3 regions of the Bradyrhizobium sp. SZCCHNRI3043 genome follow, and region 2 is predicted to be linked to each of the others. Evidence: predicted binding sites of a transcription regulator. Region 2 holds the regulator's gene; each other region holds the start of a gene.
The links. Region 2 encodes HrcA, which represses chaperone genes, less so after heat shock. Its sites were predicted from a motif close to GTTAGCACTCNCNNNNNGNGAGTGCTAAC; they were not measured.
Positions count from the first base shown of each region.

Region 1: a site for HrcA is predicted at 3,536-3,564, ahead of groES (co-chaperone GroES). Genes of this name have one in related genera too.
Region 3: a site for HrcA is predicted at 2,527-2,555, ahead of groES (co-chaperone GroES). Genes of this name have one in related genera too.

Region 1 is NZ_JAUHID010000012.1:129,145-135,555, forward strand. Features, by position in the region: gene QX124_RS22410 (RtcB family protein) at 1-402, shown strand, start outside; gene QX124_RS22415 (2OG-Fe(II) oxygenase) at 553-1,125, shown strand; gene groL (chaperonin GroEL) at 1,449-3,089, opposite strand; gene groES (co-chaperone GroES) at 3,178-3,492, opposite strand; gene QX124_RS22430 (usg protein) at 3,872-4,156, shown strand; gene QX124_RS22435 (cupin domain-containing protein) at 4,344-4,922, shown strand; gene QX124_RS22440 (acyltransferase family protein) at 5,144-6,411, shown strand, end outside.
Region 2 is NZ_JAUHID010000016.1:53,633-60,043, reverse strand. Features, by position in the region: gene QX124_RS25185 (hypothetical protein) at 209-1,144, shown strand; gene grpE (nucleotide exchange factor GrpE) at 1,310-1,930, opposite strand; gene hrcA (heat-inducible transcriptional repressor HrcA) at 2,063-3,151, opposite strand; gene rph (ribonuclease PH) at 3,336-4,049, shown strand; gene rdgB (RdgB/HAM1 family non-canonical purine NTP pyrophosphatase) at 4,046-4,690, shown strand; gene hemW (radical SAM family heme chaperone HemW) at 4,677-5,834, shown strand; gene QX124_RS25155 (penicillin-binding protein activator) at 5,848-6,411, opposite strand, start outside.
Region 3 is NZ_JAUHID010000001.1:483,805-490,215, forward strand. Features, by position in the region: gene QX124_RS02275 (hypothetical protein) at 1-225, opposite strand, end outside; gene groL (chaperonin GroEL) at 366-2,009, opposite strand; gene groES (co-chaperone GroES) at 2,131-2,427, opposite strand; gene QX124_RS02290 (hypothetical protein) at 2,759-3,265, shown strand; gene QX124_RS02295 (protein phosphatase CheZ) at 3,407-4,186, opposite strand; gene QX124_RS02300 (L,D-transpeptidase) at 4,494-5,285, shown strand; gene QX124_RS02305 (DUF2076 domain-containing protein) at 5,374-6,174, opposite strand; gene QX124_RS02310 (ChbG/HpnK family deacetylase) at 6,398-6,411, opposite strand, start outside.

The DNA.
Region 1 (6,411 bases), on a different contig from region 2:
CATGACGGGCGTGACCTGTGGGTGGTGCGCAAGGGCGCCACGCCGGCCTTCCCAGGCCAGCGCGGTTTCGTCGGCGGCTCGATGGGCGACGACGCCGTCATCATCGAGGGCGTGGAGTCGGAGGAGGCCAAGGCCTCGCTGTACTCCACGGTGCACGGCGCCGGGCGGCTGTTCGGGCGGCGAGAGGCGAAGCGGCGCTTCACGCGCGCCGAGATGGACGCCTGGCTGCAGGGCCGCGGCGTCACCCTGATCGGCGCCGATCTCGACGAGAGCCCGATGGCCTATCGCCGTCTGCCCGAGGTGCTGGCCGAGCACGCCGGCTCGGTGAGGGTGGTGCATACGCTGCGGCCGTTCGCCGTGGTGATGGCGGGCGAGGGCGAGTTCGATCCGTTCAAGGATTGAGCCTCTCGTAGCCCGCATGAGCGCAGGCGACATGCGGGTCCGCACGTGCAGTTCGTGAGACCCCGGATGTCGCTCCGGCCTGCGCCCGCAAGGCGCCGGCCTTTGCTCATCCGGGCTACGCGATTGCGCAACGATGACGGAGACACGATCATGACCGGGCTGACCTGGCACGCCGACAATATCGAGACGATTGCGAACTTCTTCTCCACTGCCGAGTGCGAGGACTACATCCGCTTGGGCGAGCAGATGGGCTTCGAGGAGGCGACGTTGTTCGCGCCGCGCAGCGTCAAGGACTATCGCAACAACGATCGCGTCATCGTCGACGATACCGAGCGCGCGCAAGGGCTCTATCAGCGGCTCGCCGGCCATCTCGCACCGTCGTTCCAGCATCGCTGGCAGCCGGTCGGGCTGAACGAGCGGCTGCGGCTGTATCGCTATGATGTCGGACAGAAGTTCGAATGGCATCGCGACTGCCATTTCGAGCGTGACGATGGCGAGCGCAGCCAGTTCACCTTCATGATCTATCTGAACGATGATTTCGAAGGTGGCACGACGTCGTTCTGCGACGACACCGGCCTGATGCCGGATGGTCCGTTGCGCATCACGCCGGAGAAGGGCATGGCGCTGCTGTTCCATCACCCGATCATGCATCGCGGCGATCCCGTGACGAGGCGGCGCAAATACGTGCTGCGGACGGACGTGATGTATCGGCGGAGCAGGTGAGGGGGCGCGTCGCACAAGGCGCGCGCTCTCCGTTCGTCACTCCGGGGCGCGCGTAGCGCGAGCCCGGAATCCACAGGCCGTCGCATGGTGCGAGGTGCTTGTGGCGTCTGTCTTCGACCAACCACCGCTCGGGCTATGGATTCGGGGCTCATTCGCGCTGCTCCAAAATGGCTTCGCCATTTTGCGCTTGAACGTCCCGGAATGACGGCGGAGAGGAGTTTAGCGACGAAGCCCGCATGAGCTCCGGCGACATTCGGGCCCCGGCGCAACAAAAAGGGCGCGGCTTTCGCCGCGCCCTTCGTATCTCTTGAGGAGGCTGGACCTTAGAAGTCCATGCCGCCCATGCCGCCGCCCGGAGGCATCGCCGGGCCGCCGGCGTTCTTCTTCGGCAGCTCGGCGACCATGGCTTCGGTCGTGATCAGCAGCGCAGCCACGGAGGCGGCGTTCTGGATCGCGGCGCGAACCACCTTGGTCGGGTCGATGATGCCCTTGGAGACCAGGTTGCCGTACTCGCCGGTCTGGCTGTCGAAGCCATAGGCGTACTGGTCCTTCTCCAGGATCTTGCCGACGATGACCGAGCCGTCCTCGCCCGCGTTGATCGCGATCTGGCGGGCCGGGGCGGAGAGCGCCTTGCGGACGATCTCGATGCCGGTCTTCTGGTCGTCGTTCTTGGTGCGCAGGCCCTTGAGCTGCTCGGAAGCACGCAGCAGGGCGACGCCGCCGCCCGGCAGGATGCCTTCCTCGACAGCCGCGCGGGTCGCATGCATCGCGTCATCGACGCGATCCTTGCGCTCCTTGACCTCGACCTCGGTCGCGCCGCCGACGCGGATCACCGCGACGCCGCCCGCGAGCTTGGCCAGACGCTCCTGCAGCTTCTCACGGTCGTAGTCCGAGGTGGTCTCCTCGATCTGCGCCTTGATCTGCTGAACGCGCGCCTCGATGTCGGCCTTCTTGCCGGCGCCGTTGACGATCGTGGTGTTCTCCTTGTCGATCATCACCTTCTTGGCGCGGCCGAGCATGGAGAGGTTGACGTTCTCGAGCTTGATGCCGAGGTCTTCCGAGATCGCCTGACCGCCGGTCAGGATCGCGATGTCCTGCAGCATGGCCTTGCGGCGATCGCCGAAGCCCGGCGCCTTGACGGCGGCGACCTTCAGGCCGCCACGCAGGCGGTTGACGACCAGGGTGGCGAGCGCCTCGCCCTCGACGTCCTCGGCGACGATGACCAGCGGCTTGCCGGTCTGCACCACGGCCTCGAGCAGCGGCAGCAGCTCGTTCAGCGACGACAGCTTCTTCTCGTTGATCAGGATGTAGGCGTCATCCATCTCGACGCGCATCTTGTCGGCGTTGGTGACGAAGTAGGGCGAGATGTAGCCGCGGTCGAACTGCATGCCCTCGACCACGTCGAGCTCGGTCTCGAGCGACTTGGCTTCCTCGACGGTGATGACACCCTCGTTGCCGACCTTCTTCATGGCGTCGGCCAGGAACTTGCCGATTTCGGCGTCGCCGTTGGCGGAGATGGTGCCGACCTGGGCGATCTCGTCGTTCGACGTGACCTTCTTGGAGTTCTTGACGAGATCGGCGACGACCGCCTCGACCGCGAGGTCGATGCCGCGCTTCAGATCCATCGGGTTCATGCCGGCGGCAACCGCCTTGGCGCCTTCGCGCACGATGGCCTGGGCCAGCACGGTCGCGGTGGTGGTGCCGTCGCCGGCCGCGTCAGCGGACTTGGAGGCGACTTCGCGCACCATCTGTGCGCCCATGTTCTCGAACTTGTCGTCGAGCTCGATCTCCTTGGCGACGGTGACGCCGTCCTTGGTGATGCGGGGAGCGCCGAACGACTTGTCGAGGACGACGTTGCGGCCCTTCGGGCCGAGCGTGACCTTGACGGCATTGGCGAGGATGTCCACGCCGCGCAGCATGCGATCGCGGGCGTCGACGCCGAACTTAACGTCTTTTGCTGACATATTGGGTTTCCCTGAGTTGAATTGGTCGTCTCACCCTGGGCAGGGCGCCCGCAGGCGCTCCTCAGGGTGAGCGTTGAGCGGGTTGGGCTTAGGCGGCCTTCTTCTTCGACGCGGTGTCGGTGAGCACGCCCATGATGTCGCTTTCCTTCATGATCAGCAGCTCCTGGCCGTCGATCTTGACCTCGGTGCCCGACCACTTGCCGAACAGCACGCGATCACCGACCTGGACGTCGAGCGGGACCAGCTTGCCGCTCTCGTCGCGGGCGCCCGGGCCCACCGCGATCACTTCGCCCTGCGAGGGCTTCTCCTTGGCCGAGTCGGGGATGATGATGCCGCCAGCGGTCTTCTCTTCGGCGTCGATGCGCTTGACCACGACGCGGTCGTGAAGCGGACGGAAAGCCATACAGTCCTCCTAAGCTATTGAGGCGATTGTCAGTTTCTGGAATTTTGGCAGTCGGTGCCGGCGAGTGCCAGCACGTGGGCTGGATTTAGGGGAGAGCATTCAGCCGGACAAGGGCTTGTAGCAGAAAAATTAGCAGTCAACTGCGGGCTCTGCCAAAGCGTTCCGATAGCGTTAACAAGAGCGGAACGAACCATGAAACCCCGTATTAGCACCTGGGCTAAGTGGCTGCTAATGCAGCATTTTTCAACATGTCGTTAAACATTTAAGCTTGAGATGGGTTGAGGACATGCGTCACATTTCTTGGCAGTGAGCGCATCTTTGCCGGGTGGCTCGATCCCGGTTGCCACACCGGACATGCGCTCCAGAAACGGAGGTTGGCATGGTGTCGAAGGTTGAGGTTTCCGAGGACTTTCGGAAACAGGTGCTGGGTTACGGGCTGACGACCGCGCAGATCCTGTATCGGATGCCGGATCACCGCTCGCTGCTGCAGACCTACGTCTGGCAGAACTACGACCTGTTTCCGAAATTCCCCGCGCTGCAGGACTTCCTGGCGTTCTGGCAGGAGAAGATCGAGGGCCCCTTGTACTCGGTCACGGTGGCGCATTCCAAGCTGATCAAGCCGGCCGAGCTGCGCGCCGTCGACGGCATCTTCCGGCTGCATTGAGGCCGACGCGTAGCCCGGATGAGCGAAGCGATATCCGGGTTCAACGCGGACGCGCGTGAGTCCCCGGATGTCGTTTCGCTCATCCGGGTTAGGCGCTGCCTCGGCCCTGTTGAGGTCGTCGATCGGTCGACCCGCAAAGCGGCAGGTTGTGCTATCCTCGCGTGCGAGGACACGCAGGGAGAGCGCCATGGCCAAGAAGAGCCGCACCGCCAAATCAGCATCACGCGCCGCCGCAAAAGCCGCGCCGCGAAAAACCGCAAAGACAAAGCCGACGGCGAAGACCGCCTTCGCGGCGCCCGCCAAGCCGGGTAGGGTGGCGAAACCCTCGGCGCGCAAGGCGCTCGCGAGCAAGGGGCGACCAGCGCCGGCGCCGCGCCGGCGCAAACAGAAGGTCGCCATCAGCCATCACCGCGAGGAGGACTTCAAGGCCGACGGCCTGCGCGCCTATGCGCATTACCGCGACCTCGGCATCGCCGACGCGACTCACGGGCTGGCGCGCGCGCATGTCATCCGCATGCTGCCGCCATGCAATCCGCAGGAAGTCTCCAAGCTGCACACCCATGCGGTCGACTTCCAGATGGTCTATGTGCTCAAGGGCTGGGTGAAGAGCTACCTCGAAGGCGTCGGCGAGACGCTGATGCAGGAGGGCAGCTGCTGGACCCAGCCGCCGAAGATCCGGCACATGATCCTCGACTATTCCGACGACGTCGAGCTGCTGGAAGTGATCCTGCCGGCCGACTTCAAAACCGTCGAACTGTCGACGTAAAGCCGACAGAAATGGATGGAAACATTCGCGTGCGATGGACGGCGGTCCCATCGCGCGTGTGTGTTGACATCCGGTCTCGCGTCACTGGGACGGATGGGCCGGCGACGAATCCGTAAGAGGTGTTCGCCGCGGGCTTGCGTAAAGGCGTACCCGTCCCGTTGCCGCGCTTCGTCGTCCAGTTCGCTCCCACGATCCCGCGCGCGCCTCGCACGCGCGCATCGATGCAGCCCCGCATCGCCAACGCGGGCGCCGGTTCGGCTCCAGGTGCCGCCCATCGCGAGGACATCGACTGGCTGCGCGCCATCGCGGTCCTCTCCGTTGTCGCATTCCATTTCGAGGCGCCGGCGATCTTCGGCGGCTTCGTCGGCGTCGACATCTTCTTCGTCATCTCCGGCTACCTGATCACCGGCATCATTGCCGCGGAGATGGCGGCGGGCCGCTTTTCGTTCGCGCAATTCTACGAGCGACGGGTGCGGCGGCTGCTGCCGGCGCTCTACGCCATGGTGGCGTTCGCGGCGATCCCGGCGTCGCAGGACATGCTGGGCTCCGAGCGCGCCGAGTTCTTCCGTTCCGCGGCCGCCGTCGTCACCTTCACCTCGAACATCTTCTTCTGGCAGCAGTCCGGCTATTTCGACCACGCCGCGGTCGAGAAGCCGCTGCTGCACACCTGGTCGCTCGCCGTCGAGGAGCAGTTCTATCTGGTACTGCCCGTCGTGGTCTGGGCCGTGTTGCTGATAGCGCGCGGGCGACGGCTGGCGCTGCCGGTCACGCTGGCGCTGCTGGCTGCCGGCTCGTTCGCGCTCGGTCTGCTGCTGATGCGAGGCGGCGCGTCCGCGAGCGCATTCTTCCTCAGCCCGCCGCGCGCCTGGGAATTCCTGCTCGGCAGCCTGGTCGCGATATCCGGCCTTCCCGCACCGCGGCCGGGTCTCGCCCAGCGCGGCGCCCGCGCGCTGTCGCTGCTGCTGATGGCGGTGCCGATTCTGGCACTGCGCCCGGGACCGGGCTTTCCCGGCGTCGACGCGCTGGCGCCATGCCTTGGCGCGGCGCTGTTCCTGTGGAGCGGCGTCGGCGTTGCCAATGTGCCGCGTAGCCTGTTGTCACCGCTCGGCGTAGCGGCATTCTTCGGCCGCATCTCCTATTCGCTGTATCTGTGGCACTGGCCGCTGTTCGCCTTCGCGCGCTTCGCCAAGCCCGGCCTGGCGCTCGACGGCTGGGAGCGGGCGGCGTTGTTCGCCCTCACGGTCGCGGTCGCCACGCTGTCCTGGCGCTTCATCGAGCAACCGTTCCGCAATCGCCAGCTCGCAGCGACCCCGCGCGCGGCCTTCGGCCTTGCGGCGCTGGCGAGCCTGGTGCTGCTGGCCGGCAGCGGCGTCGGCCTGCTCCGCGCCGGCGTCGTGTCGGACGCCGACCGCGCGGCGCAGCGGCTGGACGCCTACAACGCCTACGACATGAAGCCGGTCTATCGCTATGGCACCTGCTTCACGACGCC
Region 2 (6,411 bases):
CACGGCACCGCCATCAGCCCGCCTTTCGAGGCGAAATGACCTGGGAAATGCGACCCGTAGGGCGCGCTGATCGCCGCAGGCGATCAAAACCGCGCGCCCGGCCTGTTGCGGGGGGCGCAAAGCCGCTAAAAGCGTGCCGCCGAAGACCACGCTGGCGAGGACCCCCGACCGCCTCGGCGCGAGGCCTCGGTCAACGAGGCAATGTTTGATGATGATCGTTCGATTCTTCGCCGCGGCTACCCTGCTGATGTCGCTGCTGCACTCCGCCATGGCCGCCGAAGCCATATTTCCGCCCGGCGTCCGCATCGGGCTCGCGCCGCTGGTAGGGCTCGCCAAGGCCAAGACGTTTTCCGGCTTCGAAACCGAGGACCAGAGCGTCAAGGTGCTGCTGACCGAACTGCCGGCGGCCGCCTATGGCGAGGTGAAGAATGCGTTTACCGCCAATCCCGCCGGGACCGGCAACGTCAAGCCGGAGAGCATCGAGACCGCCGCCGGCACCGCCTACTACACGGTTGAGAACGGTCGGGATGGCGCCACGCCGGTGCGGCGCTACTCGATGATCCTGCCCGGCAACGGCTTCTCCGGCTACGTGGCCGTGCAGATCCCGGAGACCGCGAGCCGGATCTACACCGACGATGCCGTGCGTCAGATGTTCGCCTCCGCCGTCGTCCGCAAGGACGTTCCCGTCGACGAGCAGCTCGCGATGATGCCGTTCAAGGTGACCGAGCTCTCCGGGTTCAAAACCATCCGCACGCTCGGGCCGGGTGCCTTGATCCTGGCCGACGGCGAAGAGGACAAGGGCTTCGAAGCCGCGCCCTTCGTGGTGATCGGGCTCGTGGCCGGGGTGGCCCCGGAGGCGGGCGACCGCGCGCGTGTCGCCCAGCAGGCGGCCACCACCATTCCGGGCGTCCGCGAAGCGCGCATCACGATGTCCGAGCCGATCCGCATCGACGGCCAGCCGGCCTACGAGACCCGGCTCGAAGCCACCAGCGGCAAGGACAATACGCCGGTGACCGTGGTGCAATGGCTGCGCTTCGGCGGGCCGAATACGCTGCGGATCATCGGCAGCGCGCCGCGCGATCAGTGGTCGGTAGCCTTCCCGCGCTTCCGCGCCGTCCGCGACGGCATCCAGCCGAGAGGCTAAGCCCAACTCGGTATCCGGACGCCGCGGTCTCATCGGCCGCGGTCCACTTGCCGCGACACGAACTACAAACTCGCGCCGACAAACAAGAAGCCACGGGCATCACCGCCCGTGGCTTCTTCGTTGGACTGACAGGACGGCAGGAGAAGGCCTGCCTAATGCTCGCCGTCACGCGGCGCTGTTCGACTGATCGTTGCTCGGCGCGGGCGCCGCCTTCGCGCCACCCTTGGACACGCCGACCAGCGCGGGACGCAGGATGCGCTCGCCGATCATGAAGCCGGCCTGCACGACCTGCACCACGGTGCCCGACGGCACCGACGAATCCGGGACCTCGTACATCGCCTGCTGGAAGTTGGGGTCGAACTTCTGTCCCGTCGGATCGAACTTCTTGACGCCGTTCTTCTCCAGCGTGTTGAGCAGCGAGCGCTCGGTGAGCTCGACGCCCTCGATCAACGATTTGAGGCCTGCATCGGCATTGGCGCGTGTCTCGGCCGGCACGGCATCGAGCGCGCGCTGCAGATTGTCGGCGATGTCGAGCACGTCGCGCGCGAAGCCGGTGATGCCGTACATGCGTGCATCGGCGACTTCACGGGCCGTCCGCTTGCGCAGGTTCTCCATCTCCGCCAGCGTGCGCAGCATCTTGTCGCGCGCGTCGGCCGCCTCCTTGGCAAGGGCCTCGGCCGAGCCGGTCTCAGGATCGTCGGGCATGATGTAGGGCTTGGAGACGACGGGTTCGCTGGCCTGCGCCGGGTTTTCCGGATCATTCTTGTGCAGGTCGGGATCGGTCATGGACAGACTCGCAAGTTCGGCTGACGGGTTTGGGGGATATGGGGCGGGATATCGTGCTTTGGGCGTCGAAAATCAAGCGCAGCCTGACCATCGCGCCCGGAGGCGCTGTCCGCGGGTTAACCAACTCACGCGTCAGCCGCCCAGCAGCCGGCTGACCAGACGCGCGGCATAATCGACCGTCGGAATCACCCGGGCATAGTTGAGCCGGGTCGGACCGATGACGCCGAGCACGCCGACGATGCGACCCGTGGCGTCCGAATAGGGCGACACGATCGTCGACGAGCCCGACAGCGAGAACAGCTTGTTCTCCGAGCCGATGAAGATGCGGACACCTTCCGCGCTCTCTGCCCGTCCGAGCAGATCGACGACGCCGCGCTTGGTCTCGAGATCGTCGAACAGCCGCCGCACGCGCTCGAGATCTTCGAGCGCATGCAGGTCCTCGAGCAGGTTGGCATGGCCGCGCACGATGAGCTGCCGCTCGTCGCTGTCCCCTCCGGACCAGCTCGCGACACCGGCGGCGATCACCTTCTGCGTCAGCAGGTCGAGCTCGGCGCGATCATGCGCCAGCGCCGTCTCGAGCTCGAGCCGTGCTTCCGCCAGCGTCCGGCCTCTGATGCGGGCATTGAGGAAATTCGACGCCTCGGTCAGCGCCGAGGATGGCACGCCCGGCGGCAGAACCAGAACCCGGTTCTCGACCTGCCCGTCCTCGCCCACCAGCACGACCAGCGCACGCTCGGGCTCGAGCCTGACGAACTCGATGTGCTTCAGCCGGGTGTTGGATTTGGCGGTCAGAACCACGGCAGCGGCACGGGTCAGACCCGACAGCCGGGTCAGCGCCTCGTCCAGGGCGGCCTCGACCGATTGCGCCCGCCCGACCGCGGCGAGCTGGCTCTGGATCGATTGCTGCTCAGCCTCGGTCATGTCGCCGACCTGCATCAGGGCATCGACGAAGAAACGCAGGCCGGCCTCGGTCGGCAGCCGGCCGGCCGAGGTGTGCGGCGCGTAGATCAGGCCGAGCTGCTCGAGATCGGCCATGACGTTGCGCACCGAGGCCGGCGACAGCGGAACCGCGATCAGCCGCGAAATGTTGCGCGAGCCGACCGGCTCGCCGGTCGCCAGATAGCTTTCGACGATCTGCCGGAAGATCTCGCGCGAGCGCTCGTTGAGCTGCGCCAGACCGGCCGGCGGTGTCATCAGGTTGATCGGATCGTGGTGGGCCACCAGATGCTCTCCTCGCAGCTGCCTATAATGTGTCCATGCGGCGGCTCGGTGGCAAGCCGGTCGTCGCGCGCTCTCGGGCGCGACGAGGCCATGATAAACCCTTGATAAGCCCTTGCCGCTGCCGGTCGCGGCTCCTACAAGGCCGGTCAAAGTCGGTCTTTCGCGCGCTTTCACGGAGAGAATCATGCGGCCGAGCCGCCGTGCACCGGATGAACTGCGGGCCGTGAGCCTGGAACGCGGCGTCGTCAAATACGCCGAGGGCTCCTGCCTGGTGAAGTTCGGCGACACCCATGTGCTGGTCACCGCCACGCTGGAGGACCGGCTGCCGCCCTGGCTCAAGGGCCAGGGACGCGGCTGGATCACGGCCGAATACGGCATGCTGCCGCGCGCCACGCTGGAACGGACCCGGCGCGAGGCCTCCGCCGGCAAGCAGACCGGTCGCACCGTCGAGATCCAGCGTCTGATCGGCCGCTCGCTGCGCACCGCGATCGACCTGGAAGCGCTCGGCGAGCGCCAGATCACAGTCGATTGCGACGTGCTGCAGGCCGACGGCGGCACGCGCACGGCGTCGATCACCGGCGCCTGGGTGGCGCTGGCCGACTGCATCAAGTGGATGAAGTCGCGCAACATGATCAAGACCGAGGTGCTGCGCGCCAACGTCGCCGCGATCTCCTGCGGCATCTACAACGGCACGCCAGTGCTGGATCTCGACTACGCCGAGGATTCCGAGGCGGAGACCGACGCCAATTTCGTCATGACCGGCGACGGCCGCATCATCGAGGTGCAGGGCACGGCGGAGAAGACGCCGTTCACCGAGGCCGAGCTCCTGGCGCTGATGGCACTGGCCCGCAAGGGCGTGGCGCGACTGGTCGACCTGCAGAAGATGGCGGTCGCGTGAGTAGCGGTCATCGCAAGCTCACCGGGCGCCTCGTCATCGCGACCCACAATCCCGGCAAGCTTGCCGAGATGCGCGAGCTGCTCGCTCCCCATGGCGTCGAGGCGGTGTCGGCCGGCGATCTCGGCCTGGACGAGCCGGACGAGACCGGCGAGACCTTCCAGGCCAACGCCCGCATCAAGGCGGTCGCCGCGGCCAGAGCAGCGCAGCTTCCTGCCTTTGCCGACGATTCCGGTATCGTGGTTCATGCGCTCGATGGGGCGCCGGGGATCTATTCGGCGCGCTGGGCCGGACCGGACAAGGATTTCACCAGCGCGATGGCGCGGATCGAGCGCCTGCTGCAGGAGCGGGACGCGAGGAGTGCCGACAAGCGCACCGCCCATTTCGTCTCGGCGCTGTGCGTGGCGTGGCCGGACGGTCATGTCGAGGAGGTCGAGGCGCGGGTCGACGGCACCCTGGTCTGGCCGCCGCGCGGCACGGCGGGCTTCGGCTACGACCCGATGTTCCTGCCCGAGGGCCACGACCGGACCTTCGGCGAGATGACCAGCATCGAGAAGCATGGCCTGCCGCCGCTCGGGCTCGGCCTGTCGCACCGGGCGCGCGCCTTCGTGAAGCTCGCGGAGATCTGCCTTGACCAGCGCTGACAGCGAAGCGTTCGGCGTCTATGTGCACTGGCCGTTCTGCCTGTCGAAATGTCCGTATTGCGACTTCAACAGCCATGTCCGGCATGCCGCCATCGATCAGGACCGCTTCGCCCGCGCCTTTGCGCAGGAGATCGCGACCACGGCCGCCCGCATCGGGCCGCGCACCGTCACGTCGATCTTTCTCGGCGGCGGCACGCCGTCGCTGATGCAGCCGCAGACGGTCGGCGCGATTCTCGACGCGATCGGCCGCCACTGGCACGTCGCTGGCGATGTCGAGGTGTCGCTCGAAGCCAATCCGACCAGCGTCGAGGCGACACGCTTTGCCGGCTATCGCGCCGCCGGCGTCAACCGGGTCTCGCTCGGCGTCCAGGCGATGGACGATGCGTCGCTCAAGATGCTGGGACGCCTGCACACCGCCGAGGAGGCGATGAAGGCGGTGGCCATCGCGCGCAATGCGTTCGAGCGTTATTCGTTCGATCTGATCTACGCCCGGCCCGACCAGACGCCGGCGATGTGGACCGAGGAGCTGACGCGCGCGATCGGTGAGGCGGCTGAGCACCTGTCGCTGTATCAACTGACGATCGAGGAAGGCACGCCGTTCTTCGGCCTGCACGCCGCAGGCAAGCTGAAGACGCCGGATGAAGGCCTGGCCCGGACCTTATACGACGTCACGCAGGAGATCTGTGGCCGTCACGGACTGCCGGCCTATGAGATCTCCAATCATGCCCGCCCGGGCGCGGAGTGCCGGCACAATCTGATCTATTGGCGCGGCCACGAATATGCCGGCATCGGCCCCGGCGCCCATGGTCGTCTCGACATCGGCGGCATCAGGCATGCGACCGCGACCGACAAGCGGCCGGAGGCCTGGCTGATGCGGGTGGAGTCCAACGGTCATGGTGTGATGACCGACGACGAGCTCAACCGCGAGGAGCGCGCCGACGAATTCCTGCTGATGGGGCTGCGTTTGGCCGAAGGCATCGACCCCAGGCGGTATGCCGCGATCTCCGGCCGTGCGCTCGATCCGCGCCGCATCGCGCTGCTGCGCGAGGAGGGCGCCATCGCGGTCGATCCGGATGGACGGCTGCGCGTGACTCAGGATGGCTTTCCGGTGCTCGACGCGGTCGTCGCCGATCTCGCCGCCTGAAGGATGCTGCGACTCACGTCGCGCTGAAGCTCTTCGGCGCGCCGGCGACCGTTTGTCCGCCACCCGAACCGACGCGCATCACGGCAAGCCCGCGCTCATTGGTGCCGTCGCTGCGGAACCGGAACAGCCCATCGATGCCGGCAAAGCCCGATGCATTGGTCAGGACATCGGGCGCGAAGCGCTGGTTGCCCTGGGTGCGCGCCAACGCGGCCACGAGCGCCACCGCGTCGTAGGCGAGGGTTGCCGTGCGCACGGGATCGCCACCGAACCGCGTCCGGTAGCGACCGGCGAAGGCGCGGAAGCCGGAGGGATCCGGCGCAGCATAGAGGCCACCCTGCAGGCTGGCGCTGGCATAAACGCGCGGATTGTCCCACAGCCCCGTGCCGAGCAACTGAATGTTGCGCAGATTGGCGCCGGCAGCGGTCAGCGCATCGGCGGTCGCCGCGACCGATTCGCCGTCGTCGGCAAGCAGCAGCGCATCGGCACCGCCGAGCGCCTGCGCCACCGTGCGCGCAGGCCCGGCGCGGTCGCTGGAATATTTCTCGAACGCAACGATGCGTCCGCCGCGGCGGCTGAC
Region 3 (6,411 bases), on a different contig from region 2:
ATTCTTTGCGACGGGATAGCAGACGTCGAGCGTGGCGGCGGTGACGGTCTTGCCCTGGCGCGTCTCCTTCAGGATCACGTCGGCATTGCCGTCCATCAGGCCGTCGATCGCGGTGAAATACCGCGTCTCATTGGCGGGGGCCTTGGTCCCGCTCTTGCTCTGGGCCCAACCGAGTTCCGGCGCGGCCGCTGCAATCACGGCCAGCGCAAGCAAAATCGCGCGCATCTGAAAATCCTTGTGGGGGCAGAATCGGCCTTAAGCTGTAGCGCCGATTTGCGATCGCTGCACCCCCGGGCGCGGACACTCGGCCAAAAAGAAGGCCGCCCGGAGGCGGCCTTCCTGAAGTGTTGGTGAGGGGCGCGGGCTCAGAAGCCCATCCCGCCCATGCCACCCATGCCGCCGCCGGCCGGCATCGCGGGAGCTGCGTCCTTCGGCAGCTCGGCGACCATGGCCTCGGTGGTGACCAGGAGGCCGGCGACCGACGAGGCGTCCTGCAGCGCGGTGCGGACCACCTTGGCCGGGTCGATGATGCCCTTGGCGACCATGTCGACATAGTCCTCGGTCTGGGCGTCGAAGCCGAAGGTCTCGGACTTCTCGTCCAGGATCTTGCCGACCACGATCGAGCCCTCGACGCCGGCGTTCTCGGAGATCTGGCGGATCGGAGCCTCGAGCGCCTTCAGCACGATGTTGATGCCGGCCTGGACGTCCGAATTGGCGTTGGTGATGCGGCCGACCGCCTTCTTGGCGCGCAGCAGCGCCACGCCGCCGCCGGGGACGATGCCTTCCTGCACCGCGGCGCGGGTCGCGTTGAGGGCGTCCTCGACGCGGTCCTTCTTCTCCTTGACCTCGATCTCGGTCGCACCGCCGACGCGGATCACCGCGACGCCGCCGGCGAGCTTGGCCAGCCGCTCCTGCAGCTTCTCGCGGTCGTAGTCCGAGGTGGTCTCCTCGATCTGCGCCTTGATCTGGCCGACGCGCGCCTCGATGTCGGCCTTCTTGCCGGCGCCGTTGACGATCGTGGTGTTCTCCTTGTCGATCACGACCTTCTTGGCGCGGCCAAGCATCTTGATCGTGACGTTCTCGAGCTTCATGCCGAGGTCTTCCGAGATCAGCTGACCGCCGGTCAGGATCGCGATGTCCTCGAGCATCGCCTTGCGGCGATCACCGAAGCCCGGCGCCTTGACGGCGGCAACCTTGAGGCCGCCGCGCAGGCGGTTGACGACCAGCGTTGCCAGCGCCTCGCCCTCGACGTCCTCGGCGATGATCAGCAGCGGGCGGCCCGACTGCACCACGGCTTCGAGCACCGGCAGCATGGCCTGCAGGCCCGACAGCTTCTTCTCGTGCAAGAGCACGTAGACGTCGTCGAGCTCGGCGGTCATCTTCTCGGCGTTGGTGACGAAGTAGGGCGAGAGATAGCCGCGGTCGAACTTCATGCCTTCGACGATGTCGACCTCGGTATCGAGCGACTTGTTCTCCTCGACCGTGATGACGCCCTCGTTGCCGACCTTCTGCATCGCCTGGGCGATCATCTTGCCGATCGCGGCGTCGCCATTGGCGGAGATGGTGCCGACCTGGGCGACCTCGGAGGACGAGGCGACAGGCTTGGCGCGCTTCTCGATGTCCTTGATCACGGCGGCCACCGCGATGTCGATGCCGCGCTTGAGATCCATCGGGTTCATGCCGGCGGCAACCGCCTTGGCGCCCTCGCGCACGATGGCCTGGGCCAGCACGGTCGCGGTGGTGGTGCCGTCACCGGCGGTGTCGTTGGTCTTGGAGGCGACCTCGCGCAGCATCTGCGCGCCCATGTTCTCGAACTTGTCCTCCAGCTCGATCTCCTTGGCGACGGTGACGCCGTCCTTGGTGATGCGCGGAGCGCCGAAGCTCTTCTCGATGACGACGTTGCGGCCCTTCGGGCCGAGCGTCACCTTGACGGCGTTGGCGAGAATGTCGACGCCGCGCAGCATGCGGTCGCGTGCGTCGCCGGCGAATTTGACGTCCTTGGCTGCCATTTCAAAATTCTCCTGGAGTAGACCTCGACGGCGAGGGGCGTGATCGCCCGTCTGTCGCCGGAACGAGGTTGCAGAGCATTTTCGCCCGGGGCGGCTGATCGCCGCCCCCGGCAGGTCGGGATCAGGCGACGACGCCCATGATGTCGGACTCCTTCATGATCAGGAGCTCCTCGCCGTCCAGCTTGACCTCGGTTCCGGACCACTTGCCGAACAGCACGCGGTCGCCGACCTTGACGTCGATCGGGATCAGCTTGCCGCTCTCATCACGGCCGCCCGGGCCGACGGCGACGACTTCGCCCTGCGAGGGCTTTTCCTTGGCGCTGTCGGGAATGATGATGCCGCCCTTGGTCTTCTCTTCGGCGTCGATGCGCTTAACCACGACGCGGTCGTGCAGGGGACGAAACTTCGATTTGGCCATGACGGATCCCTTTTGGGGTGCTTGGATAAGTTGTTGCTGTCGGAGGAAATCTGAATGCGGCCACATTTGACGCCCACTTGGCGCCAACTGGCTCGCAGCCTTAGCAATCGCGCCCTCCGAGTGCTAAAGACCGCTCGGGGAAATATGGCTTGCGGCTGTTCCTGTCAAGCAACGGCCGGCAGTTAAGCCGTTCTTGAGGCTGTTAGGGGATGTTGTCCCGGGCCAGACATGTTAGTGGAGCGGCGTCGTCATCCGACGTCATTGCTCTGACGAGCGTTTTGGGTTTGGTTGCCGGACGGGGCAGCCACGATCTTGTTCCTAAGGGGATGCCATGACGAGTTCACGGTGCGCGCGGCCGGTTGCCAATCTCGCGATCGCGTCGGCGCTCACGATGCTTCTGGGAGCGTGCACGGGCTTCAGCCTATCGCCGTCGCCCCCCATGCAGACCGAGGCGCCGGTCGAGCCCGAGGTTCCGGCGACGATCCGCCCCGAGGATCTCGTCGGCAAATGGGGCCTCGCCGCTTACAACAACCCCAACGACCGTCCGCGCACCGAGAAGATGGCGTTGGCGCAGTGCAAACAGCCCTATGTTATCGGGGCGGGCACGTCCGGCGGTGTCGTGATGCATCTGGCCGACCAGGCGACTCCCCAGGAGCTGCGCCTGAAGGGCTCGGCCAGCGGCAAGAACTACATCGGCCCGGCCGGACCGCCCGGCGGCGAGCAGGACCGCGAGGTCGTCTCCTTTGACGGCCGTGTGCTGATCACCCGCTTCGTCGACAAGGATGCGGCGACCCGTTACCAGACGATGGTCTACGTCCGCTGCGGACCGCGCGCCTGAGATCCGGGCGAAGCCCTCGCGACAAGCCCCGGCCACACCCAAAAGCCAAACGAAAAAACGCCGGTGAAAGCGCCGGCGTTTTGCTTGGTGCTGCTCGGTGCCGTCCCTGGCCGGCGTGGCCGCCGGTCAGGCAGGATGAGCTCAGTTGAACATTGCGTCGATGTCGTCCTGCGAGGCGTGGCCGACGTCGCCTTCCGCCTTCGGGCCGTTCAGCAGCCGGGCGTCGCCCTCGCGGTGGTCGACGATCGGCGGCGTATGCGCCTTGATGGCGTCGACGCCGCCCCAGATGTCCATCATCACCACGATGTGGTGCTCGATGAACTTCATCGTGGTCATGACCTTGTTGATGCGCTGGCCGGTCAGGTCCTGGAAGTTGCAGGCCTCGAAGATCGAGACCACCCGCTCCTGGATCTCTTCGCTCAGGATCTTCTGCTGGTCGGCCGAGTCCACCTTGGACAGCGCGCTGGCGGCCTGGTCGATCGCCTCCGCGGCTTCGAGGATCTGCTGCGTCGCCTGCTCGGTGCCGCCGACGACCGCGCCGAGCTCGCCGTTGACCTTGGCCATCTCCTCGCCGTTGAAGCTCTTGGCATGGAGGGTCGCGATCTCGCCCTTGGTGCGGTTGATCGCGTCGTGGATCAGGTCGAGCTCGACCTTGAGCTTTTCGCACTGCTCGATCTGGGCACGATAGGTCTCGAGCAGCGCGCGCGCTTCGGCGACCTCGCGTGCGGCGGACTCTTCGATGGCGGCGTTCGCCGTGTTGCTGCCGCCGCTGCGGATCGCATTGGCCATCTGGGAGCGGATCGCGCGGAGCTCGTCCATGATTTCCTTGTGGTTGGGGCCGATCTCGCCGCCCACGAATTCAGGCTCCGGCATATGGCCGACGATTGCTTCTTCGATACGGAAACGCTTGCGAACAGCCATGATAGTATCCCTGACCTTTTGCTCGGATCAGTTCTACGCAAAGGCTATTTAACATCGCGTTCACGCCAGGAACCGCCGTTGAGCAACGCTGGCGTGCATCGTGCGTCAACGATTAACCATGCTCCGCCGGCCTTCACGCAAAATAAACGCTAGCGATCAAAACCGCCGACGTATGCAGCGATGGTGAATCCCGGCGCCTCCCGCGTTTACCAAAGCGATCGGGTTTTGCTCTTTATTGACGATACGCGGCGGCGCATTTGCCTCGCGCGATGAACAGTCTTCAGACGAAACAGTACAGAGTACGTCGATGTTCAAATCAGTATCCGCAGCGCTGCTGGCCGGCGCATGCGTTTTCCATGCAGGTCTGGGCCGCGCCGCAGCCCAGGGATTTCAGCAGCCGACCGTGATCTATAGCGGCCCGCCGCAGCAGTCCGCGCCGGTGCGCACCGCCTATGTCGAACGCTCGCGCATGGGCGGCGGCTTCATCGAATTCCTGTTCGGGGATCCGCAAGGCGGCCGCGGCGCGCCTCCGCCGGGACAGCCGATGTACCAGCAGCAGCCGTCCTACTACGAGCCGCAGCGGCTGGCGCCGGGCATGGTCCCGCAGCAGGGATTGCCGGATGAGGAGGCCTATGAGCAGACGCAGCGGCCACTCGACCCGAAATACGAGAAACAGATCGTTGACTATGACGGCAAAGAACGGCCGGGCACGATCGTCATCGATACGCCGAACAAGTTCCTCTATCTGGTCCAGGGCGAGGGCAGGGCGCTCCGCTATGGCATCGGCGTCGGTCGCCCCGGCTTCACCTGGTCGGGCGTGAAGACGATCTCGGCCAAGCGCGAATGGCCGGACTGGACGCCGCCGCCGGAGATGCTCGCGCGCCGGCCCGACCTGCCGCGGCACATGGAGGGCGGACCGCAGAACCCGCTCGGCGCACGCGCGATGTATCTCGGCTCGTCGCTGTATCGGATCCACGGTTCGAACGAGCCATGGACGATCGGCACCAACGTCTCGTCAGGATGTATCCGGATGCGCAACGAGGACGTCATCGACCTCTATGGCCGCGTGAACGTCGGTGCCCGGGTCATCGTGCTCTGACGACCGCCGCTGCGCGACATCAGCAACAGAAAAAGGCCGCCCGTGGGGGCGGCCTTTGCATTCTTGAGTTGGCTGCGACCCGGGAGCTTCACGCGTAGTCGCTGCCGCCGTCGTCGTCGCCATAGCCGTCATCGGCATCGAAGTCGGCCGCGTCGCTGTCATTGCCGCTGTCGTCATGGCTCGCCTGGTCGAACAGGCCGGCCCGGCCGCCTTCGCCGCCCGGGCGGCCGATGTCGTCGAGACCGGCGTCGCGCGCCAGCGAGCCGCCGGACTGGTCGCCGCTCCACGGGCTGGCACCGCCGCCCCGCTCCTCGATGATCGTGGTGTCACCGAACGCCTGATGCGATCCGCCGCCCATCATCGAGCGGATGCCGCCGAGCAGCAGCGAGCCGCCGACCATGCCGGCCGCTGCGGCCGCCGCCGTGCCGAGGAACGAGCCGCCTCCACCGCCGAACATGCCGCCGCGCGGCTGGCCGAAGCCGCCCTGGTCATAGGAGCTGGGCTGGCCGGGATAGCCGGGCTGGCCCTGGTAGCCCGGGGGCATCGCCTGGCCGCTGTTCCAGACCGGGCGGCTCTGCGACGGCGGCGGCACGTTGGGGACCGAGCCGCGGCTGCCCGAGCCGAAGATGCTGTCGCGCATCGAATCGAGGAAGCCGCCGGACTGGCCCTGCGGGGCCTGGGCGTGCTGCAGCTCCTCGATGCGGGCGTTGGCGCGCTTCAGGGCCTCGTCCTGCACCAGCACCGTCTGCACCAGCGCATAGACGGCATTGGGAGCCCGCTGCAGCGCCTGGGCGATGGCGGCGGCAGCCTCCGGATCACGCGGTGCACTCTCCAACGTGGCAAGCCGGTCGAACAGATCGTCGATGAGTTGGCGTTCTTGCGGTGTCATGTCGTTCTCCTGCCGCTTGCCTTGTTCCGGCCAAGCGCGGCCAAGATTTAGGGGGACTTTGTGGCCCGGCCAGCCGGGGCGCGGATTAAATTTCCGTATGCGACAAAGCGTCTTTGCACTTGCGAGGCGTTTCGGAAGCCGAAGGCGGACGGCATGCCTGCCTCCCTCCCACTTCGAACGCCGCCGCGCCGGGTTTTGTTCGCCGGGGCACGCGAAACATCCATCAGCCGAGCGTCA